Regions from separate parts of the Paenibacillus sp. FSL K6-1230 genome, predicted to be linked through region 2. Evidence: riboswitches for the same ligand, from Rfam matches in the RefSeq annotation. Region 2 holds a riboswitch; the other holds the start of a gene.
The links. Region 2 has a riboswitch for cyclic di-AMP ahead of MKX74_RS12040 (C40 family peptidase). Riboswitches for the same ligand answer to the same signal wherever they lie in the genome.
Positions count from the first base shown of each region.

Region 1: linked by a shared signal. The riboswitch ahead of MKX74_RS04420 (hypothetical protein) and the one ahead of MKX74_RS12040 (C40 family peptidase) in region 2 are both predicted to bind cyclic di-AMP.

Region 1 covers NZ_JBBOCK010000001.1:1,015,611-1,023,456, reverse strand. Annotated here, with positions in the region: gene MKX74_RS04435 (DUF1963 domain-containing protein) at 1-112, opposite strand, end outside; gene MKX74_RS04430 (Ig-like domain-containing protein) at 418-2,028, shown strand; gene MKX74_RS04425 (discoidin domain-containing protein) at 2,353-3,744, opposite strand; gene MKX74_RS04420 (hypothetical protein) at 4,139-4,753, opposite strand; cyclic di-AMP (ydaO/yuaA leader) riboswitch at 4,959-5,142, opposite strand; gene MKX74_RS04415 (threonine aldolase family protein) at 5,625-6,734, opposite strand; gene MKX74_RS04410 (LysR family transcriptional regulator) at 6,936-7,846, opposite strand, start outside.
Region 2 covers NZ_JBBOCK010000001.1:2,702,740-2,710,585, reverse strand. Annotated here, with positions in the region: gene MKX74_RS12060 (response regulator) at 1-704, opposite strand, end outside; gene MKX74_RS12055 (hypothetical protein) at 1,009-1,257, opposite strand; gene MKX74_RS12050 (response regulator transcription factor) at 1,424-2,074, opposite strand; gene MKX74_RS12045 (sensor histidine kinase) at 2,077-3,273, opposite strand; gene MKX74_RS12040 (C40 family peptidase) at 3,426-3,902, opposite strand; cyclic di-AMP (ydaO/yuaA leader) riboswitch at 3,907-4,044, opposite strand; gene MKX74_RS12035 (GNAT family N-acetyltransferase) at 4,354-4,962, opposite strand; gene MKX74_RS12030 (Asp23/Gls24 family envelope stress response protein) at 5,096-5,344, opposite strand; gene MKX74_RS12025 (LysR family transcriptional regulator) at 5,579-6,466, opposite strand; gene MKX74_RS12020 (antibiotic biosynthesis monooxygenase family protein) at 6,584-6,928, shown strand; gene MKX74_RS12015 (GNAT family N-acetyltransferase) at 6,932-7,339, shown strand; gene MKX74_RS12010 (GNAT family N-acetyltransferase) at 7,380-7,846, opposite strand, start outside.

The DNA.
Region 1 (7,846 bases), 1.7 Mb from region 2:
CCTTCAAAATATCCACAGCATCCGTCACATCGGCATACAAATTCACTGTACGACGGTTCGCGGCTACATATTCCTCCCACTTTCTCCGCTCCATCCCTTGATGACAGGGCATGCAATAGCCCCCTGTTTTGGCAGCGGTCGTTGGCAATATGGTTGCGGTACAATCTTCACTTTTGCACGGAATACGCTCAGTCATCCTTCGTCCCTCCAGCTTGATATTCTGGCTCTATTATCCATAATTTTGAGCTTTATTTCATCAATTACTCTGAATATACACTTAATAGAATCATAGTGAACTGCCGATATATGGAGGTAGGCGCTAAAATACGGGATATTATGGATGTATAAGTAAATCATTACTCTTGTATTTTGCGATCCGCCATTAATATCATTTAAGAACAGGAGTTGGAAGATTCGATGACAAGAGCATTATTGAGGTTGCAAGGATGGCTAGCTCTTCTCCTTTTTGCAGTGGTGCTTCTACCCACCACATCGAATGCGGCCTCGGGAGATATCACTGCCCTGACGATTGTTAACGAGAATCCCCAGAAGCTCACCGTATCCCAGACCGTACAGCTTAAAGTGATGGCTGACATCGAAGGATTGACGAGCAAGCATGACGTGACTGAGACCGTTACATGGACGACCAGCGATGCCTCCATCGTAACTGTGACCAAAGGCAAGGCCAAGGCGTTGAAGAGTGGCAAGGCCACGCTGACAGCCAGCCAGAAGGGTGCCACAGCCCAATTACACATTCAAGTGGAAGATAAGATTAACAAGATTGAAGCCTCCCCTAAATCCTATCGTTTTGCAAAAGGGGGCGTGCAGACACTGCCTAAAGTGACCATTACTCGCGGGAATGGATCTCAGGAGGATGTTACGAATTCCGTGAAATGGAACATGTCTGCCAGCAACGCTGTGCTTGAGAATGGATCATTCCGAGGTGTCACACCTGGACGAGTTACACTTGAGGGCACCTATGGCGGCAAGACCGTTAAGATTCCGATTGCGATAGAGGATGAAATCGTGCGTATAGAGGTAACTCCGACCGAGACGATTCTGAATATCAAGCAATCCAAGCCGCTAAAGGTAACTGGCTATTACAGCACTGGTAAGACAGTGGATTTATCTAAGAATATGACTTGGAAATCTTCCAACTCTTCTGTAGCTGTTGTGAAAGATGGTTCTATTAAAGCACTTGCCAAGGGAGAAACGAGGCTAACATCAGCTTGGCAAGGATTCACAGCCCAGTCAGATGTCATAGTGGAAGAGCCTATTAAAACAATTGTGGCTTCTCCAAAATCTTATAAATTCACCAAAGGAAAAACTCAATCCCTACCAAAAGTAACAATTACGCGTACTAGTGGTTCTCAGGAAAATGTAACGAGTTCTATTAAATGGACCTTGTCAGGCAGTAATGCAGTGCTTGAGAATGGTTCGATCCGCGGGGTAACTCCTGGTCGAGTGACCTTGGTGGGTAAATATGGCGACAAGACTGTAAGAGTCCCAATTGCCATAGAGGATGAAATCGTGCGTATGGAGGTCACTCCGGCCGTGACGAACCTGAATATCAAGAAATCCAAGCCGCTAAAGGTAACTGGCTATTACAGCAGTGGTAAGACGGTGAATCTGTCCAAGCAAGTCAACTGGGTGTCCTCCAATCCGTCTGTAGCCACTGTCAAAAATGGTTCGGTGAAGACCCTCGCGCAAGGTGAAGCTACCCTTACAGGGACCTATCAGAATATGAAAGTAGTCACTGAAGTGCGGGTTGTGCCCCTTCTGAAAAAGCTCGTTGCAGGCAATAGCAAGGTCACCCTTGCACCAGGCAACAGCACCAATGTCAGCATCTTCGCCTTGTATGATACAGGTCAGAAGAACGTGGTAACCAGCAATGTGGAGTGGACCAGCTCCAAGCCCAATATTGTTACTGTCAATAACGGTAGAATTACCGCTGTCAGCAAGGGCAAGGCTTCCGTTAAAGCCAAATGGAATAAGAAGACCATTACGATTAACATTACCGTAAATTAGGCGAAATTACTGTGAATTAGGCAGCATTGCTGTAAAATAATTAACAGACTGTCTGCCTCGCAGACTGATCTGGCACTACCAAAAAGCCGTCCCTGAAGTCATTGACTGGAGGGATGGCTTTTTAGCTTCACAAACAAAGACCGCCTCTTGATTCATGGGATGGACTACTCCATCCTTTACCAAGAAGACGGTCTCTACATGTTTTTATATCCGATTATCTGTTAAAAGAGAGAGTACGATGATTACTAGAATGCACCTTCGTGATTAAGACTTAGTTAACATTGATCCCATGATCAGCCTAACGTCTGCTCTAAGCAATTAGCATTACTCCCCAATGACCTTCCACTCCAGAATTCCTGTTGAAGCCGGAGCCTTCGCTTCGATCACAAGACGCAGTGCACGCGTGCTGATCGCATTAAAGGAAGTACGATTGTACGTATCGACCTGAAGGCCGTAGCCGTTAGGACGCGGTACCTCAACCCAATCTGATCCATTCCAATATTGAATCGTATAGGCACTCGGTACATCAATACCTCCACCATCCTTGAACCAGTACACTTCGCTCTGTGAGAAGGTATATTCCCGGTCAAAATCATACTGGACCCATTGCGTCCCTGTCTCTGGCCAGTTACCATACACCAGACTGGAGCGATCATTGGAATGAGTCGGTTCATCGCCGTCATTCAAAGCCTGTACATTCTCCCACGGCGATGTATAAGAAGAAGATACACTGGCTTGTCCTGCCAGATTCGCTGGTTGATTAGTGACTGGCGCCGTCGGGAAGCGGGCTTGATCCTGCTTCAATTGACTCCAGGTGTAGCGTAGCATCCAAACGTCCCAATTCGTTATAGTTCTGGAATTACCTGCCCACATGATCGTTGGTACCGGGAATCCTCCTGGTGGACGCTCATGCGCCTGGTAGAAGTCAGGCAAGCCAAAGCCGTGTCCAATCTCATGCTCGATAATCTCGGATTCCTGGGCACGAAGATTGCTCAGGATGTAATCATCGGACATTCGCTGTCCCCAGTCTCCTCCGGCCCCCCCGCCGAAGTTCGCTGTCCCCCACAAATACATGTCGAAGCGCTTGTCCAGACCACCTGGATAGACGTATCCCGAATTGTGGAAGTTCTCAAAGCGCGACAATTCTCTTGGCGCTACTGGCAGCTGTGCCGGAATACGAGGATCGGATTGACTCAGGTCGTCCCGAATCGTATCCGTGTAGACGATCTCATCAGGCTGCCTGTCCAGAATTTGTCTGGAGTCAGCTACGGCCCAGCCTACAATCTTGACTGGTATATGTCCATATGGCCAGCCATCGTAGCCCTCCAGATGCTTGGTCCAATTGTTAATCTGCCGCTCCATCATACTCGCCATGTTCTGACGCTGCTCGCGTGTCAGGTTCTTGCTTGACTGCCAGCGGACCACGTAATTCAAGGTCCCCTTGCCTGCATAGATCTGATCGAAGATCAGATTTTTACGGCTTACGGAATCCTCCACCAGCATCCGATTCGTATACACCCACTCAATCGAAGGCCGCAGCGCCGTGGGCATGCTATCCAATGCCGCTTGCAGCGAAGCGTCTCCAATCGAAGCCTCTCGAGAGGCAGACACCTGCATGTTCTCCTCAGCTGCTGCAGTACCGGCATCGAGAGCCATTCCCGTCAACAGCAGACTGGTTGATAGTACAGCCAGACAAGCTTTCTTTCTTATTCTCACTACTAATCCCTCCACTCAGATTTTGGTAAAATGCTAGCTCTACGTCGGATCATCCTTTCTAGCTGTCTCTTCCTACTAAAATTCTCATTATGTATCATCCGAGCAACAGAAGCGTATGCAGACGATAATGCCGACAACATTCTCTCTGGGGGCAGAAAGTAAAACCATAGGCATCATCGCTGCAATACACTTAAAAAAGAAGCCATGCTCTAGCATAGCTTCTTTCATTTTACATTAAATCTCAAATTTTGGAATAGATTATTTATATTTCCTTGTGAAAATTTATAGAATGTGAGTATAGAGCCGCTACAAGCGGGGAGCCCTGTCGACTGCTGTTATCCACGCTCAACAGGGTCAGATTTCGGGCAAGGTAGTAGCAGTGAGCCATAAGTGGCTACATCGTCTCCGTATGCAGGATCGCATCAGCCCGGTGGCAATAGAGAACGTCATCAGCACCCAGACTCTTGTACATGAGCCGGGAATGCCTGGAATCTGTAATAACTATTAGCGGCCCACACGTCCATGAACGGCAAATTTGAATATACCGTGAGCACTGTGTCAGGCTACGCTCGAAGATATACAGCTTTTTGACCGGGAAAGAGGGAACTACCCATGTTTGCTCATGTCTGGTGTTCACGATGATTGTATGCTCGACACCAAGGCGCTCCAGTCGGGTCTTCTCCTCCGCATTGTTGGTCAGACCGGCGACCTTTTCCCCTCTGTATCTCAGCAGCTTAATGAACTCCTCGCCCTCACTTGTCGGAGCACAGACCACAATGTAGCCTTCCTTCTGCAGCTTGTCATAATCTATCGCTCTAGTGCTGGTGCCTGTGCAGGAGCTTCCAGAGTCGTAGCCGTCGTCATGATCCGCTCCCTCCTCCTTTCTCTGTTCACAGCCGGGGCCTTCCGTCGTTACCGTGGGCAGTCCCGTGTCCTTTCTATTCAAGGTAGTAGTAGATTGCACTACTGTCCGCTTCGACGTCCCGTGTCCTGTTCGCTCCATTTTCATTACTAAGCACTCCTTCGTTGTACAATCCGTTCCATATATTTAGCCTCTTGATTAAGCAATCGGTACTACTACAGACAAAGACCTGGTCCTCATCCTTGCAGCTGTAACGAACACTCGCTCTAGCCACGCATTCAGATTCATATAAATGCACAGCAAAAAACCACAAAGGGTATCCTCTGTGGCTCCAACGGCGGTCACATTGTATTCATCCCCTCTACATACGCTTACGAGGTTAGCTGACGGATTCGGGCGGTAAGAGTCGCCCTACCTGTCAAGATGCCAACTGCATCTATTCAGGATTCACCCCATAATGGCCGGATCTAAGACAATGAAGTAGCCATTGATTGGTTCCCCCGCTTTCCATGACGGAAATTAAGCGGCTTGCGTATTCAATTCGTGGAAACAGCTAAAATATACTCCCAACGCGGTGCAAAGTAAACCTCGATTCCGGTCAGAATTAACGATATTTCACGCTAAAACCGTGCAAGGCCAGCACAAAGGGCGTATGATCTTTGTATCTCTCGATTTTGCTACATCTCTAGACATTCGGGGCTGCATAGCAAGTCATGCATTGGCCTATCGGCAACGTAGATATGAACAGCAAAGCAAGCTTGACTAGCTCCAATATGCGTGTAGATCCGCTGCAAGCGGGGAGCCCTGTCGACCATTGTTAAGCTTGCTGTTCTTTCGAACGAAATTGAAAAGCTGATGAACAGCAAGCTTAAAGATGGGCACTCCGTTTCTCTAGGGCTTCCCCGTTTTCCGCTAACCACGCTCTCTACAAGATCATTCAAATTCAAAAACGTATACGGTCAAGATACTAGTTATTGCCTAGTTACTTACCTAGCTACTTACCTAGCTACTTACCTAGCTACTTACCTAGCTCTTCCCTGAGCTCTCTTAGAGCCTGATCCAGCAGACGGAAGCCCTCGTGCAAGCGATCTTTAGGAATATCGGCGTAACGATCGCCTAGACTCAGCTCGTAGTAGCAGCTATTCTCACCTGTCGCATGCAGATATGGAGTGAAGCCTATACCAGACTGCTCCATGACGGCTATCAGAATCGGCTCCAGCTCTTGCTGCGACACCTCGAAGTGAACGTGGAACATGTTCGATACTGGCACCTCGGGTAGCGTGCGCGTGGCGTGACAGGCATTGAACTGAGCTGCGGCTTCCTTCGCCTTAAGATAATAGTGCTCCATTTTGCCTATGCGCTGTGTCAGGTAATAGTCTGCGCTCAGAATGTAAGGATACAGGCTGATCAGGTCTCCACCGTACCTCCTCTTCCAGCGCTTGGATTCGTCTATGAAGTCAGCACTGCCGGTTAGAATTGCACCAGCAACACTGCCGACTCCTTTATAGAAGGAAATGTATACACTATCAAATAAGCCGCACAGCTCTGCCACAGTTCTTCCATAGTAAGGTGTTACCTCCAGCAGCCTGGCTCCATCCAGATGCAGTCGGATGCCCTGACCACGGCAGTAATCCGCAATCGCCACCAGTTCCTCATAGGAGGGAAGCTGACCGCCAATTTCACGCTGGGGCAGCTCCAGCAGCAGACAGGACACGGGCGTATCCAGTGCCTGCACATCCTCCAACGTAATCAGACGATGCTCGTCAGCCAGCAAAATAGGCTCAATATGATGTAGCTCCTTCAGTCCATCCTCCTCATGAATCTCCAGATGGCACAGTGGATGATAAGCCACCCGCTTGAGGCTGACCCGGTCACACCATATGCGCAGGGCAATCTGCTGCGCCATTGTCCCACTGGGAAAGAACACCGCCGCTTCCTTCCCGGTCAGTTGTGCAAGACGGTGCTCGAAATTCTCAATAATCTCTCCTTTGCCATACATATCGCTATCCAGCTCAGGGTCCAGTTGTTCCAACGCTTCGGTAAGTACACGAAGCTTCCGGTCATGATGGCCGCCGAGCGGGTAAGGCGCCTGACGATAGGCTTCTCTTAACGAGGACAATTCCGCCATACTGAATACACTCCTTCGAATGCCATAATGAATATTTTTCATGAAGAAATCATGCGGGTCAGCCCGCGGAGTGACTTTTGGTGACTTCAGGTCACTTCAAGGTCACTTCAAGTGACTTTAGGTCACTTTAGGTCACTTTAGGTCATTCTAAGTTACTCTAGGTCACTCTAAGTCACTCTAGGTAACCACAGGCTGTCTGTCTTATAGATTCGTCACTTGTGCCAGTCCCGCCTGCTCCTCGCGCCACCGTGGTGCATGCTGCCTCACCGTCTCAAGGAAGGCTAGCATAGCCTGGGACTGCCACTTCTTCGTATGGTATACCAGCTGAGTAGCCACCCTTTGCCCATCATCGTTCCAGTTCAAGCGCACCAGCTTGCCATCCTGTATTTCCTTGTGGACGGTGATGTAGGGGAGGAAGGACAAGCCTAATCCATTCGCTACGCATTGCTTGATAGCCTCGATGCTCCAGAACTCAAGACTCGGATCGGGTACGATTCCGGATTGATGCAGATGCCTCTCAAATAAAGTCCGGTAGGAGCAGCCTGACTCGGTGAACAGAATACTCTCTTCCTTCAGCTGTCCGGGCTCCACCATTAGAGAACCCGCGAGTGGATGATTCGGAGCAGCGATAAGCGCCATGTTCTCCTGTATCAGCGTCTCAATATGCAGATCCCTCTCCTCTGCCTCTGGCTGGAGGATAAAGGCTACGTCCAGGTCACCTGCTCGAAGGAGGGACAGCATCTCCCAGCATAACCCTGGCTTCAAAATGATGCGCACCTGCGGATACCGCTCCCGGTATTCTCGAATAATCGAGGGTAGACGAAAAGCAGCCAGAGACTCGGGCGCACCGATACGAATCGTTCCACTCGTCTCCACGTCCGTACTGAGAGCATTCTCTGCCATGGCGTGCATGCGGTAGATTTCCTGTGCATACGGAAGCAATCGCTCTCCTGCTGTAGTTAGACGAATTGTACGACCAATACGGTCAAAAAGGGGCTTCCCCAGCTCATTTTCCAGAGCCTGAATCTGCGAGGTAATACTAGATTGTGCATAATCCAGCTTCAATGCGGCCTTGGTAAAGCTGCCCGTCTCGACAACGACCAGAAAGGTGA
Region 2 (7,846 bases):
AAGCGTCCATCCTTGAACAGCAAGAGCCCCTTCTCTCTCGTCCCCTCCAGACCTTCCAATGTCTCCCGAATAATGTTGGATAACGCAAAATGCACCAGATTTCGTTCCCGCTCATCCCAGCGTGAGCCATCTGACTGCTCATCCATCTCCAGTACACTAACCGTTGCATATCGACTGGTTCCCAATGCTCCGATGTCCTCCAGTTCAGCCAGTGCCTTCTGATCACCATTCAGTAGCCCGTCCAGAAGCTGCTCAATGGTGGTTGAACGATTCTTCTTCTCGTAATAGCTCAGCTTTTCCTTATTACGCTCGTCCATGCTCTCCTCACGAATCATGGATACGGCCTTTTTGACAACAGCTTCAAGCTGATTCTTATTAATAGGCTTCACCAGATAATCCAGCGCACCCAGTTGAACAGCCTGCTGAGCATAGCTGAACTCCTGAAAGGCACTAATGAAGATGACCTTGATGTGGCGTCCCGACGTATTCAGCTCTGACATAATCTCGAGTCCACTGCCTCCAGGCATGCTGATATCACTAATGATTAGCTGTGGGTCATGAACAGCAATCAGCTGACGCAGCTCCTCACCGTCTCCCGCTTCACCCGATATAGTTAAGCCAAGCTCCTCCCACGCCAGAAGCTTTTTTAAGCCACGCAAAATGATCGGTTCATCATCTGCCAGTAATAATTTTATAGCTTCCATACATGACTCCTTCCCGTATGCAGCTGTCAGTATGTGACTGAGAGACTGGATATAGATGATTATCTCGATTATATACTCTGGATTCAAATCAGAAAAACAACAAAATCACGACTTGCAAAGGCAAGACGTGATTTCACTGATTTCTCTGAACAAACGAACAAAAAAAGCCCCTTGCACACGGCGGCTTCTCTTATACTATAGCTTGATTATATGTAATATTGCATTCTGATAGTGATTTCGTCTTCTTATTGCTATCCTCTGGATTCAACACGAACTCACGAATTCATGTTTAATGGCTCATTGATTATTTCACAGTAGGAAGAGAGAGGAGTCCATGATCGCTATGATCTCTTTCTCTGCTCACCATCTCAGCAAGCTTGGGAAGTCGGTGTATGAATATATCAAAAAACTGATCATCAAAGAATAGCTGTAATCCCAATTGCTCCTCAGGCTCTACCGTGTGCTGATCCGACTCATGTACATGTGCTGATTCAGATTGCTGCAGATGTTGCCCATCCTTCAATTGGCTTGCTTGTGCTTGGTACGATTCCATAGTCTCTCCTCCTTGAAGCTAAGTTTAGAAAATAATTCCTTATATCATAGAATATATCAATTTCCAATCCATTTCTCACATAATTTATTCTACCGCGGTATAAAAGAAAAAAAATCGTACATAAGGGCAGAACCTTCATGTACGAGCGGGCGGTAGATTATATCGGCTATAACTGCAGAATTCCTCGATCAAGGGATACCGCCACGGCCTCTGAGCGGGAATCTACACCTAGCTTATTATAAATATTCGTGAGATGCGCCTTGACAGTCCGCTCCGATATGCCGAGATCAAAGGCAATCTCTTTACTGCGAAAGCCACGGGCGACAGCTTGCAAAATTGTTAGCTCTTTCTCTGTCATTAGCGATTGCTCCTGGTGCATAGAAGCCGAGGAGGCTGGTCTGAGCGTGCTGGCAAATACCTTGGCTGTAATCTCCGGCTGCAGCAGCGTCTCCCCACGTAAAGCGGATTCAAGGGTACGAAACAGATTATCCCGGCTCGTATCCTTAAGCAGATACCCTTTGGCACCGAGAGATAGTCCCTTGACCATCAGGTCATCCTCGTTATATGTGGTCAATATAATGACTGGAGTTGTCATTTGCCTGTCCCGCATAGCCTCCATCGTCTCCAGACCACTCATGACAGGCATATTCAGGTCCATCAGAATAACATGAGGCTCAAGCTCCTCCATCAGACGGAGTGCTGTTCGCCCCTCCTCTGCTTCACCAATCACTTCATACTGCTGGTCTGTCTCCAGAATCAGCTTCAGACCTTCCCTGACCACCCAGTGGTCATCTACAATTAGTACTTTGTATTTCATACCTAGGCCTCCTTTGCAATAGGCACCTCGATCTCAATGGTTGTTCCTTTCTGGGTAGTGCTTTCAATCTCAATAGTCCCACCCAGCAGTCGTACACGCTCTTTAATGCCGATTAGCCCGTAATGGCCGACCCTCTTCCCGATCATTCGAGTGTTGAAGCCCTTGCCGTCATCCCGAATGACAGTGAGTAGCTGCTGTTCATACTGGACAATACGAATAAAGAGATGGCGCGCGTGCGCATGCTTGGCAACATTGGTCAGACACTCTCGAATGATATGCTGCCCATGCTCCAGAACAAGTATAGGCAATGTACCCTTCAGGTCCAGCTCCAGTTGGACAGGAATCCCCGTCGCCAGCGTGAATCGCTCAATCTCCTCACGCACAGATTCAGAAAAGTCGATCTCCACAGCAGGCTGAGATCTTAGGTCATCAATTGCCTGCCTTGCCTCGGCAAGTGCACGTCGTGCCTGTGACATAGATTGCTGTACAATTTCGTGGGCTCGCTTCGTGCCACCTTTGGTCAAATGGGCGTCTATCGCCTCCAGCTGCATAATGATTCCCGCCAGGCCCTGTGCAAGCGTGTCATGCAGGTCACGTGCCATACGTTGTCGTTCGTTGGCAAGTGTAAGCTCTTCAACCTTCTTATGAGCCATCTCCAGCTCTCTCAGGAATGTCTGCGCCTGCACCCTGGCATGAACCTGCTTGAAGAAGAACGAAGCATAGGCCACTACAACGACGATTATGTTAATTAAGAATGGAAATAAAAAGCCAACACCCTCCGCATCCTTCAGCCACACAATCAGCACCCCGAACAGGGAATACAGCACCAGGAACAGTACGGACACCTTGAGCGGATGATAATAGACCCCCACGCTCTGCCCGATTAAGACGGGAATTAACCCGATGAGGATACCATAAAAGCCGTGCGGAAGTACCAAGGCACTCGCCACGATAATTACTCCCTGTAACGCAAAGTACAACCAGGGCTTGTAGCTGACCATTTGGTGAGAATACCAGTAGCAAGCAACATGCAATCCCATAAGACAGGAGAATAACAGGCTCCTGAGCAGCAGCGGCTCAGCCATATATTGCGAGATCATTACATGAGCATACACCAGCGCGACCAGCAAAATGACTGGGATTCGCGAAGGCGTAAGCTTGTCCGATTCAATCAGCATAATTTTTTTGCTATAATTCATTCTTCACCTCTTGCTGCCTCCGATAGGGCCGCCATAACAATAATAATCTAATAATACCTGCAAAAGTCCAATAAAAAAACGTACACAAGGGCAAATTTGTGTACGTTCGGGCAATCGTGGTATGTACTTTCGCTTATTAATGCTTGTACATATTATGGATGAATCTCGTCTGTCATTTTGTTCATGGTTCTCTCAGATACTACACGTCTTGCAGTTACATAACGATCCTTATAGTATTTCTCGGACAGCTTGCTGATAATAACGCCTCTGCTTGTCGACGAATGGGCAAAGGTATTGTCACCCATATAAATGCCAGCATGAGAGATGCTGCGTCCATTCGTGTTGAAGAACACCAGATCTCCTATTTGCAGGTCATCCTGGTCGACCTCAGTTCCTGCCATGGCCTGGGATTGCGAGGTCCGCGGCAGATCTTCACCATACTTCTCCATTATGTATAAAATAAATCCGGAGCAATCAAAGCCCGCTGTAGTCGTTCCACCCATTCTGTACGGGGTGCCAATTAATTCATCAACCTGACTTTCAATTCTTACAGCACTTGCGGAGCTGACTCCTGCCAAGGAAGACCAGAGTATAGCTGCTCCCAATGCGCCTGTTAACCACTTTTTCAACTGAAAAATCCTCCTTCGGTGCCTACGGAGTTAGCTAAGGGTTCGGTTGAAGGTCACCTAGAATATCTGCGGCCCAGCAGATTCATTCACCCAAATCGGGGTCCCCCGTTCTCACATACATGAAATTCGGCAAATTATTAAAGTTTTGTAACCATAAATAATGTAGTACATGTTGAGGTATTCTGTCAAATGCATATCGGAAAAAGTTACAATTTTTTTCGAATCCTTCCCCAACCATTACACTATCATCAACGATATCACCTGCAATATCACACAACTATACGACATAACCCCCCCCTCTGTACAGAACCGATGCCGACGCTACGGTTTCTGAGTGCACAGTGGGGGGTTATGCGATAATGACGCAATTAGCAGTGATGATACCATTAGTGGTGATGATGCCACTAGTTGTGTGTTGATATGAGAAGTCAGTTATGTGCCGAACGTATAATCAGACGAGCTCTTTAACCATGCGAAATAAGGAGAAGCCCGGTCGATTCATCTTGCCTGATACCACGTATCCTACTCTTTCATATAGCATCGCCGCCCGTGGATTGTCCTGCCGTACAGTCAGGGAGCTCCTTGAGTATCCTTGAAGCTGTGCTTGTTGTTCCGCAAAATGGAGCAATTGTGTACCGATCCCGAGCCCTCTGCTCTCAGGCAGCGTAGCCAGAGTACCGATATGGTATTCCCCTTCATAGCCTTCTTTAAGAGTCAGCATCGAAAAGAAAGCTCCTGGATGTAGCAAGCTGTACTTGATCAGCTCCAAATTGCGGAGCGCCCAAAGCTTCTTCGCCGTCGGCCAAGCTAACTGCTGGAGCAGCCCTATGGGATAACATGTAACTATGCCGAGCGTTTTGCCTTCGACTTTGGCTTCGTAGGCATATTGATGACTGAAACGGTTATAGCTGTTCTTCCAGAGCTTTTCCAGTGTCGATTGTATGATCTTCTCGTCTCTCGAGCCAGCCAGAGTATATGCCATCGAATCCAGTGCCATCCGATTAAGCTGCGACCCTGCTGGCGAGTCAGGATGCGCTTTGACAATTGATATTTCTGACATGTCATCACTCCTTCACTGCTTGCTTATCGTACTTATTACATGCCGACCGTTATACCGATATGACTTCTTCTATTCAAATATTCAGCAAGAGATTCTGTCTTACTTGTCACTAGTTGCTATCTCCCTCTGTTCATCAGACCCTGGGAATAACAATCCCTTCCACGTCCACATGCACGGCTCGAATGACTAGCCCCGTGAGACTCTCTATCGTCTCTCTGATGTTGCGTTGAAGCTCTCGACCTACTTCGTGGACATGGCTTCCATATTGCACAATAATGCCTACACGGATGTCCAGACTTGTCTCGTCGCTAGTCAGACTGATCCCTCCGCTACTCTGTCCGGTCATTTTTTGGGCCAATCCCTCTATCAGCTTAGTGGATATGGCTGTTACACCTTATGTAGCAATAACCGTCCTACTAACCGTTTTGAAGACTACAGCCTTTGAGGACCTTATATCAATTCTGTATTTCTTGCAAATATCCTCGCTTCAGCGCATCCATGCCAGCGGTCTCTTACCTGGATATCCTCTACCCATGTCTTCACGCTATATGGTCATCTTCAAGCTATATTTTCAACTTTACGCTATATGGCCCGCGGTTACGCTGTACGATCACCTTTATGATGTATGGTCTTCTTCCATGCAAAATGTACTCCTGATGAACGAGATGGCGCGTCGCGCCGCTGGACTTCCTTTCTTCCAGGATTTCGCTGCCAGACCAATCGTGCGGTAGGCTTGAGGCGCAAGCGGTCGCACTGCCAACCCTTCTGGCAAGGCGTTCAGTATCGTACCTGGAAGGATGCTAATGCCCAGACCCTTCTGCACCATCGCCATAATCGCATGGTCATCCTCCAGCTCGAACCTGGTCCGCACGCTCCCGCCCTGCTCATGCAGCCATCTATGTAGGTCTCTATCGCAGCCTTTCGCGGGCATAATGAATGCTTCGTTTCTAATCTGCTCTGCCGTCACCATTTCCTCCACACACAGTCTATGATCATCTGGAAGAACGCACAGCAGTTCATCCTTGTGCAGCTCCATTTGCTCCATTCGCTGATCTGTGGGCATATTCACGAAGCCAAAATCGACAAGACCACCTGCAATCCACCCCTCAATCTCCTGGTAATCGCCATCCAGCAGCCTTACTTCAATGAGCGGATATTGCGTCTGAAACGATTGCAGGATATGGGGTAACCAGTGAATCGATACGCTGGTGAAGGTCCCGATCGTCACAATCCCCGTCTCCAGCCCTTTGATAAGGTCCGCTTCCTGTAGCAGCCTCTTCTGCAAGTCCAGTATAGCCCTCATATAGTCGAGCAGCCTGGCCCCCTCATGAGTAACAACGATCCCTGCACGCCCACGATGAAGCAGCTTCAATTCCAATTCCTGCTCCAGACCCGAGACGGCATGGCTAATAGCCGACTGAGATAAGCCCAAAGCTTCGCCAGCCTTGGTCAGACTGCCCGACTCCACAACCTTCAATACAATTTCATACTTCGATAGACTCATTGTCCCTCCCATGTTCATGAATATAATTCATATAATAGATCAATAACATTCATTTTATTTATCCAAAAAATACGGCTATAATCCATGTTAGTATATAACCGACTGGAGGACAAGATTATGAGTACTATTGCACATACACCAGTTCCGCCCTATTATGCCGTCATTTTCACTTCTCAGCGAACCGATGAATACGGGGCCGCCTATGAAGCCATGGGCGACAAGATGGTAGAGCTGGCCGCACAGCAAGAAGGATTTCTGGGCATCGAGAGCGTTCGATCTGCAGAGGGCTTCGGCATAACCGTATCCTACTGGAGCTCCCTTGAGCACATACGCGCCTGGAAGGAGCACAGCCTGCATCGGGTCGCACAGGAGAAAGGGAAGTCATCCTGGTACGAAAGCTTCGGTCTGCGGATCAGCAAGGTAGAGCGAGATCATTTTATGGGAACAGAATGGAGTCGATAATACGTGCATATTCAGCCAATAGCCCAGGAACAAGCCTGGCAGCTGCGACATGAGGTCATGTGGCCAGACAAGGAGCTGGACTATGTGAAGCTGCAGGATGACCATGAGGGGACCCACTATGGACTCTTCGAGCAGGATCAGCTCATATCGGTGCTCTCGCTGTTCATCTACGAAGACGAGGCACAATTTCGCAAATTCGCCACGCTCAGCTCACACCAAGGTCAAGGCTATGGGAGCCGACTTCTTCAATTTGTCCTGGATGCAGCCCAGAAGGCTGATATGAAGCGAATTTATTGCAATGCAAGAGTAGAGAAGGCTCACTTTTATGAAAAATTCGGCCTGATTAGAACACAGGAGTCCTTTGAGCGAGGGGGCAAAGCGTATGTCATTATGGAACGCTGGTTCACTTAAATTCAACGCTAGTACCTTGACTAGATTAAATGCGAGTAGTTCATCTTAATTCATTCTGCATATTCTCTATCCTTGAACTGGTAAGCATGCCTGATCCATGATCTGCATCAGGCTCAGCTTGATTACTTTGGCGCCGTAGCGGCTGTGAAATCATATAATGCCACGTCCGTTCTCCGAATAAAAGCTGCGACAGCAGACTGTGCTTCATCTCCAGCGTTCGAAAAGAATGCTGCTCATATAGATGTTGAGCGCCTGAGTTGCTGGCAGCTACATGAAGGCTCAGGTAGCGCAGCCGTGGATGTGCATACGTATAATCCTGTGCCCACTGAATCAGCAGTGTCCCTACTCCCTTCTCACGGTAGTCAGGATGGACGGATATATCCGCAATGTAACACTCACTGTGATCCGGTATATGAGACAGTAGCTGCAATCCGGTCATAAGTCTGAACTTAGCCCATGCCTGGCGCGGGTTCAACTTTTTAACTAATCTCCAGATCGTACCTTGGT